Regions from separate parts of the Robertmurraya mesotrionivorans genome, predicted to be linked through region 1. Evidence: predicted binding sites of a transcription regulator. Region 1 holds the regulator's gene; the other holds the start of a gene.

What was found. Region 1 encodes LexA, which represses DNA repair genes until DNA is damaged. Its sites were predicted from a motif close to CGAACATATGTTCG; they were not measured.
Region 2: the regulator LexA is predicted to act here: its motif matches at 1,802-1,815, upstream of ACRX5O_RS16265 (YhjD family protein).

The regions. Positions count from the first base shown of each region.
Region 1 is NZ_JBPCCH010000003.1:196,906-200,330, reverse strand. It holds gene glnA (type I glutamate--ammonia ligase) at 1-388, shown strand, start outside; gene ACRX5O_RS07300 (CBO0543 family protein) at 594-1,145, shown strand; gene lexA (transcriptional repressor LexA) at 1,188-1,814, opposite strand; gene yneA (cell division suppressor protein YneA) at 1,969-2,283, shown strand; gene ACRX5O_RS07285 (YneB family resolvase-like protein) at 2,292-2,972, shown strand; gene ACRX5O_RS07280 (DUF896 domain-containing protein) at 3,090-3,323, shown strand.
Region 2 is NZ_JBPCCH010000010.1:88,703-92,127, forward strand. It holds gene ACRX5O_RS16250 (M48 family metallopeptidase) at 1-347, shown strand, start outside; gene ACRX5O_RS16255 (IDEAL domain-containing protein) at 385-621, opposite strand; gene ACRX5O_RS16260 (competence protein ComK) at 814-1,377, shown strand; gene ACRX5O_RS16265 (YhjD family protein) at 1,400-1,774, opposite strand; gene ACRX5O_RS16270 (S9 family peptidase) at 1,977-3,425, shown strand, end outside.

The DNA of each region.
Region 1 (3,425 bases):
TTCACCGCTAATCCGTATCCCTGCATCTCGTGGAATTTCCACTCGTGTAGAAGTACGTAGCGTTGACCCAGCTGCTAACCCTTACTTAGCAATGGCTGTATTACTGGCTGCAGGTCTTGACGGAGTGAAGAACTCTTTAACACCACCAGCTCCAGTTGACCGCAACATCTACGTTATGAACAAAGAAGAGCGTCAAGCTGTAGGTATCGAAGATCTACCAGCTACACTTGCTGCTGCTTTAGATAACTTAAAATCAGACGAAACAATGGTTTACGCTCTTGGAGAGCATATCTTCGAACACTTCGTAGAAGCAAAAGAGATCGAGTGGGATATGTTCCGTACACAAGTACATCCATGGGAGCGCGAGCAATACATGTCAATGTATTAATTCGTTAAAAGAAAACCCTCAACACTTTAATGTGTGAGGGTTTTTTGTTTGTATAAAAACTTGTTTATGACGTTAAAGGAGGCATATGAGGCAGAACTCATGGCATAAGTCATTAACGATCTAAGACTTGTGAATAAAAATCTCAATTTTACTAAATAATACAACCAATTACAGTTATTTGAAGTTATGTTACGGGGGAAAAATGATGACGTTTCAAGATGGTCTCAAGCAAGTAGAAAAAGGATCCGACTTAATTAAGGATGGAAATCTTCTAATTAAAGATGCGACCATAAATGCCTTTTTTTTCACTTGGCAATGGTGGGTGGCGGTGTTAATGATCATAGTTCCATGGGTACTCTGGGCAATATTCCGTAAAAGGGAGAGCTCAGCACGATTGCTTTTTTCAGTTTTTATCGTAATGATTCTATCAACAACAATTGATGCGTTAGGAGTGGAATATGGAAGATGGGCTTATCCAGTAAAAGCCATTCCAATTCCAACAATAAGTTATTCGTTTCGTTATTCTCTTATGCCCGTCCTTATTTTGTTTTTTCTTCAATACAGACCGAACGTTAATCCATTTATAAAGGCAATCATTCTGGCTGGTTTTAGTGCATACATTGGGATGCCGCTGATGGCGATGATCGATATGTATAAGAAAATAGATTGGGCTTATACCTATTCTTTCTTTATCATCTTGTTCTTGTATCTTGTGGCCCATTGGTTTAGTCGAAGAAAGAGCTTTGAGCCATTGTGATTATAAAAAAAGCAAGCATCCTTCGATGCTTGCTTTCACTTATTAATGAATATGACGATATACTCCGATAACTTTTCCTAAGATAGACACATTTCGTAGGATAATGGGTGCTAGAGAAGAGTTCTCCGGCTGCAAACGGACATAGTCCTTTTCTTTGAAGAATCTCTTAACTGTCGCCTCATCTTCCTCAGTCATGGCAACAACGATGTCTCCGTTATTCGCTGTTTGCTGCTGCTTCACGATCACGTAATCACCATCAAGGATTCCAGCCTCAATCATACTGTCTCCCATAACCTCAAGCATAAATACTTGCTCATCCGCAGGGGCAAGACGTTCCGGGAGAGGAAAATACTCTTCAACATTCTCGATTGCAGTTATAGGCATACCCGCAGTTACTTTTCCAACTACAGGAACGTTAACAATATTATATTTTGGTATATTGCTTACCACCTCATCAAGATCCAGAATCTCAATTGCTCGTGGCTTTGTAGGGTCTCTTCGAATATACCCTTTACTTTCAAGTCTAGCTAAGTGTCCGTGTACGGTTGAACTTGATGCTAAACCAACAGCTTCCCCAATTTCACGAACGGAAGGCGGATAGCCCTTTTGCTTAACTTCTTCTTTTATATATTCTAGTATATCGACCTGACGTTTTGATAGTTTTGTCATACTTACCGCCCCTCATTGGTTAATCTTGACTTTATTATAGCATGTTCTACCAGTGCATACAAACATAAGTTCGAATAATTGTTGACATGAAACAAACGTTCGGTCTATAATATAATTATAAATGCGAACATACATTCTAATAGAGGTGTTATACATGAAAAATATATGGAACAAATACTCATATGCTATTATTCTAGTTGTCTTATCTATCCTAGCGTCTATCATTTTAATAATTTCTAATGGTGAATCAGTTGAGGAAAAATATATGTCTGTAACGATTAATGAAGGGGAAACACTTTGGGATCTTTGTAAGGACTACGCTGATAAGCATGCTTTATCTGAAACTGAGTTTGTATCCTGGGTAGAAGAAATCAATGATATTAATGGAAATGTATTGTTAGTAGGTGATGAAATCTATATCCCTGTTGAATTAAACGATTCCACTGTTACAGAGCTAGCATCGAAATAGGAGGGATTATGAAGGCGATTATCTATTGTAGAGTAAGTACTGAAAAAGAATCACAGTACTCTTCTCTAAAAAGGCAGGAAGAAGAACTATTGAAGCTGTCACAACAACGTGGAATGGAAGTTGTTGAAGTGATAAAGGAACAGGCGAGTGGATATGACTTTGACAGAGAGGGTATTTTGCTACTGCTGTCACGATTAAAGGAAGAGAAAGTAGATGCAGTCCTTATTCAGGATGAAACGAGACTTGGTAGAGGAAATGCCAAAATCGCTTTGCTTCATTGTATACTGAAGGATAATATCAAACTTTTCAGTATCTCACATAACGGTGAGTTACAACTGTCCGAATCGGATTCCATGGTATTGCAAATTGTAAGTATGGTAGAAGAATATCAGCGGAAGCTTCATAATAGTAAAATTAAAAGAGGAATGAACCGAGCTGTTCAAAACGGTTACAGACCAGAGAAAAATCTAAAAAACAAAGGTGTTCATGCAGGGAGAGAACGTATTGAAGTACCGATAACAGAGATTGTACGGTTACGAGACAATGATTTAACATTTTCGGAAATCGCTGCAACTTTAAGAGGTTTCGGTTATGAGATCTCAAAAGCTACAGTAAATCGAAGATATCTTGAATACATAGAAGAGCAAAAACATCAAAAAAATATCTCAACAAATGCCAACAAGTCATAAAACAAACTGTTGGCATTTTTTGTTATTCGTACCTCTTGACGCTTCCTCCTTGTCAAAGATTATATCTTTTAGTAACATGATTTCTATTGGTAAAACTAAAAGTGAAGGAGCAAAGAGATGCTACCAAAGGAAAGAATCGCTAGAATTAATGAACTAGCAAAAAAAGCAAAAGCTGTAGGGTTAACAGAAGTGGAAGCAAAGGAGCAGTCAAAGCTTCGTAGTGAATATTTACAAACATTTCGATCATCTATGCTAGGAACGCTCCAAGGTGTAAAAATTATTGATCCTCTTGGTGAAGATGTAACACCTGAAAAGCTTAAGAAATTAAAAAATAGCAAAAAACTACATTAATCTTCTAAATTTATTCACCAGGAAATGATTGAAAACACAGAAAATTATAAAATATATGCTTTTTTTCAAAATTTATTTAGCCAATCTGTTGTATAAATAATA
Region 2 (3,425 bases), on a different contig from region 1:
TGAGAGTGATTGTGAGCAGATGGGGAGAGGCATTAAAAATTTCTGCGGTTAACGATATTGGATCGCTCCCACTGTTTCTTTTGCTGTTATCGCTGCTGATGTATGTATCAAGTCCATTTTCAAATACGGTGTCACGATACCAAGAGATGCGTGCAGATCACTATGCAATTGAAATGACACAGAATTCTGAGGCAGCGATTGGAACATTCCAGGAGCTTACGAAAGCGGGGCTTAGTCAGGTAAATCCACCTCTACTTGTAAAAATCTTCCGTTATGGTCATCCAACCATGCTTGAGCGTATTACAAGAATTGAAGAATATGAACTTGAGCAAAGAAATCAGCAATAAGAAAATGGGGCCCTTTATAAGGAGCCCCATTTTTTTATTATGTTCCAAATCGTTTCGTCAACAGCTTGTATTCATTTGATAGCTTAAAAAACTCTTGTCTGTTTCTTTCGTCAATGGCTTGATCAATTCGTTTTGTTAGTTTTTCTTTTTCCACTTTTAACAATGATTCTGACAGCAGCATCTCAACGTACAAATCTAACACAAATGATTCCTTCGCTTTTTTACGATTCATGGCACTGGATTTCATTAGCTCTGTATAAGATTTTTCTTTCATTGAAATCACCTCTGATGTCTTTTTCATATTATATTTAACAATATAGAAAATATCAACAGAATTTTTAAAAAATTTAGAAAGTTTGAGTTTCAATTGTGAACTAATTCCGAATTTTTTACAAAATCTAATATTGTTTTTATTCAAGCTGATATGATAGGAGGTGAATCAAAATTGTGATAAGGAGATGAAAGAATGAGAATGCAGCATCAAAGAAATCTGGTAGAGGAGTACGAAATTAACCCATTTACGATGGTGATTATGCCTACTACGTATGGGTGCAAAACATATTCAAAGGTATATGAAACAGAAGATACCTGCCTTTCCCCTTTTAAGCCCATTGAAATCATAAAAAAAAGCTGTCAGTTTTTTGGATCAAGTTATGAAGGTAGAAAGGACGGAGTAAGACAGCTAACTGGAATTACACATAAGGTCCCCATTCCTGTTTCCCCTACAAATTTCATCTATTTTTTTCCAACCACTTCCCCCGATAATTCGGAATGTATTTGGCTTGCTCATGAGCATATCGTCGATTATAAAAAGGGTGATAAGAGTGAGACGACGGTCATGTTCACGAACAAGGAAGTCATGAATATTCCAATTTCCTACAACTCTTTTCACAACCAAATCTCAAGAACCTTGCTAGTACGATCCAAGTTAGGAAAGCGTCTAGAGGATACAAGGACCATGTATGTGAATTTTGGGAAAAAGATGAGGGCGTCAGAAAACCAACTGGATTATGGAAATTACGGCCATTAAGTTAACATGAACAGGAGCAGCTCTATGCTTCTGTTTTGTTATTTTGTCGCTTATATAAATAATACTCAAGCAGTTCTTGGACTTTGTTTCGAATTCTTGGATTAAAATAATTATGATGCTCTTCGTATCCTTTATAAAGAAAGGTGAACATTGTAAATGCTTCGTCGTGATTGGACTGGTATACTTTCATTTTATTTTTACTCATATAGCGCTTAATCTCACTAAGCTCCTTTTGGACGACTTTCATGGTTTCTTCAATTAAATGAAGATATGGTTCCTTTAACTTAATCGTACTTGTGTTAACACTTTGAATGTCACGATTTAGAACGGTAAGTACCATTGGTAAGTAGATGGCCTGCTCAATCATATTTCTTTCTTCCGGTGGAATTCTAGTCATATTTATCGAACCTTTCAGACTAAAATAGGAACATTTGTTCTCTTTCATTTTATACGATTCAAGAGGGAAAGGCAAGATGCTACCTTTAACGATTTATTGGAATGTTGTTGTGCGTTAGTTTGCGAAAAGAAAAAAGAAAAAATAAGTTTTTTAGAAGGAATCATATTTCTGTTATCGAAATACATAAGTAAATATGAAGGAGATGATATGGGTGAATAAAAGAACGTTAGTGGCAGAAGATTTATATCTACTAAAATCAGTAGCAGACCCGCAGCTAGCTAGCAATGGACAAGACCTTGTGTATATTCAAACGTCAATCGATGAAAAGAAAAATGAGTATGTCTCCAATATTTATTACATGAATGTAGAGGAGAAATCGGAACCTGTTCAATGGACTTTTGGTACGGAGCGAAATTTTTCTCCAAGATGGTCACCATGTGGAGAGAAGGTAGCGTTCGTTTCAACGAGAAGCGGAAAGGGACAAATATACATACTGCATAAAAAGGGTGGGGAAGCAAGGCAGCTTACAAACATCGCTAATGGGGTTAGCGATCTGGTTTGGTCACCTGATGGAAAACAAATCGCTTTTACTACCGGGTTAAAACCAGGGGAAGAGCTTAGTGAGAAAGAAGAGAAAAGTGAGGAAAATCCAAAACTGCTAAAACCATTAGTAGTAGAGAAGATGAAGTATAAATCGGATGCAGCCGGATTCCTAGATGAGAAAGTAAAACAGATTGCTATCGTGAACGTCGAAACTGGAGAAGTACAGCTGATTACTTCGGGCGATACGGATATCCATTTACAAAGCTGGTCACTAGATGGGAATACACTTGCAGTATCAGCTGATCTAAGCGAAGATACAGATTTTTCGTTCATAAGTGACTTCTTTTTATTAGATATAAAAACAAAAGAGCTAAGAAAAGTAACAGAAGGGACAGGTTATTTTGGCAGTGCAAGCTTTTCTCCGGATGGAAAATATATCGGACTGTTTGGTCACGAAAGAGAATTTGAGAATGCGACTTTGACCAAGCTTTGGATTTATGATGTTGAGGGAGAAACATTATCTTGCTTAACGGAAGGAACAGACTTGCTTGTCGGAGACTTTGCAATCGGGGATTTTCATCAAGGGGTAGTCACTCCAGGCCTGCTTTGGGGAGAAAACAGTACGAGTTTTTATTTCTTGGCAACTGATCATGGAAATACAGTTCTATACTACGGTTCGGTAGAAGGCGAGCTGTATCCAGCATTGCTTGATAAGCAGCATGTATACGATGCAACTACGGGTGGACAAGTGAATCGAGCAGTCGTTGCAATCAGTAAACCAACGGAGCCAGGAGATCTTTACCTACTGGATGTACCAACGGGAGAGCTTAAGCAACTGACAAATGTAAATAAAGAATTTCTTGAGGAGGTCGTCCTCGCTGAAGTGGAAGAAATTGAATTTACATCCACCGATGACTGGCAGTTACATGGTTGGATCATGAAGCCGGCTACATTTAATGAGGGTGAAAAGTATCCTTGTATTTTAGAAATACACGGTGGACCTCACGCCATGTATGCCAATACGTATTTTCATGAATTTCAAATGTTAGCTGCTGCTGGGTATGCTGTTTTATTTATTAATCCAAGAGGCAGTCACGGGTACGGACAG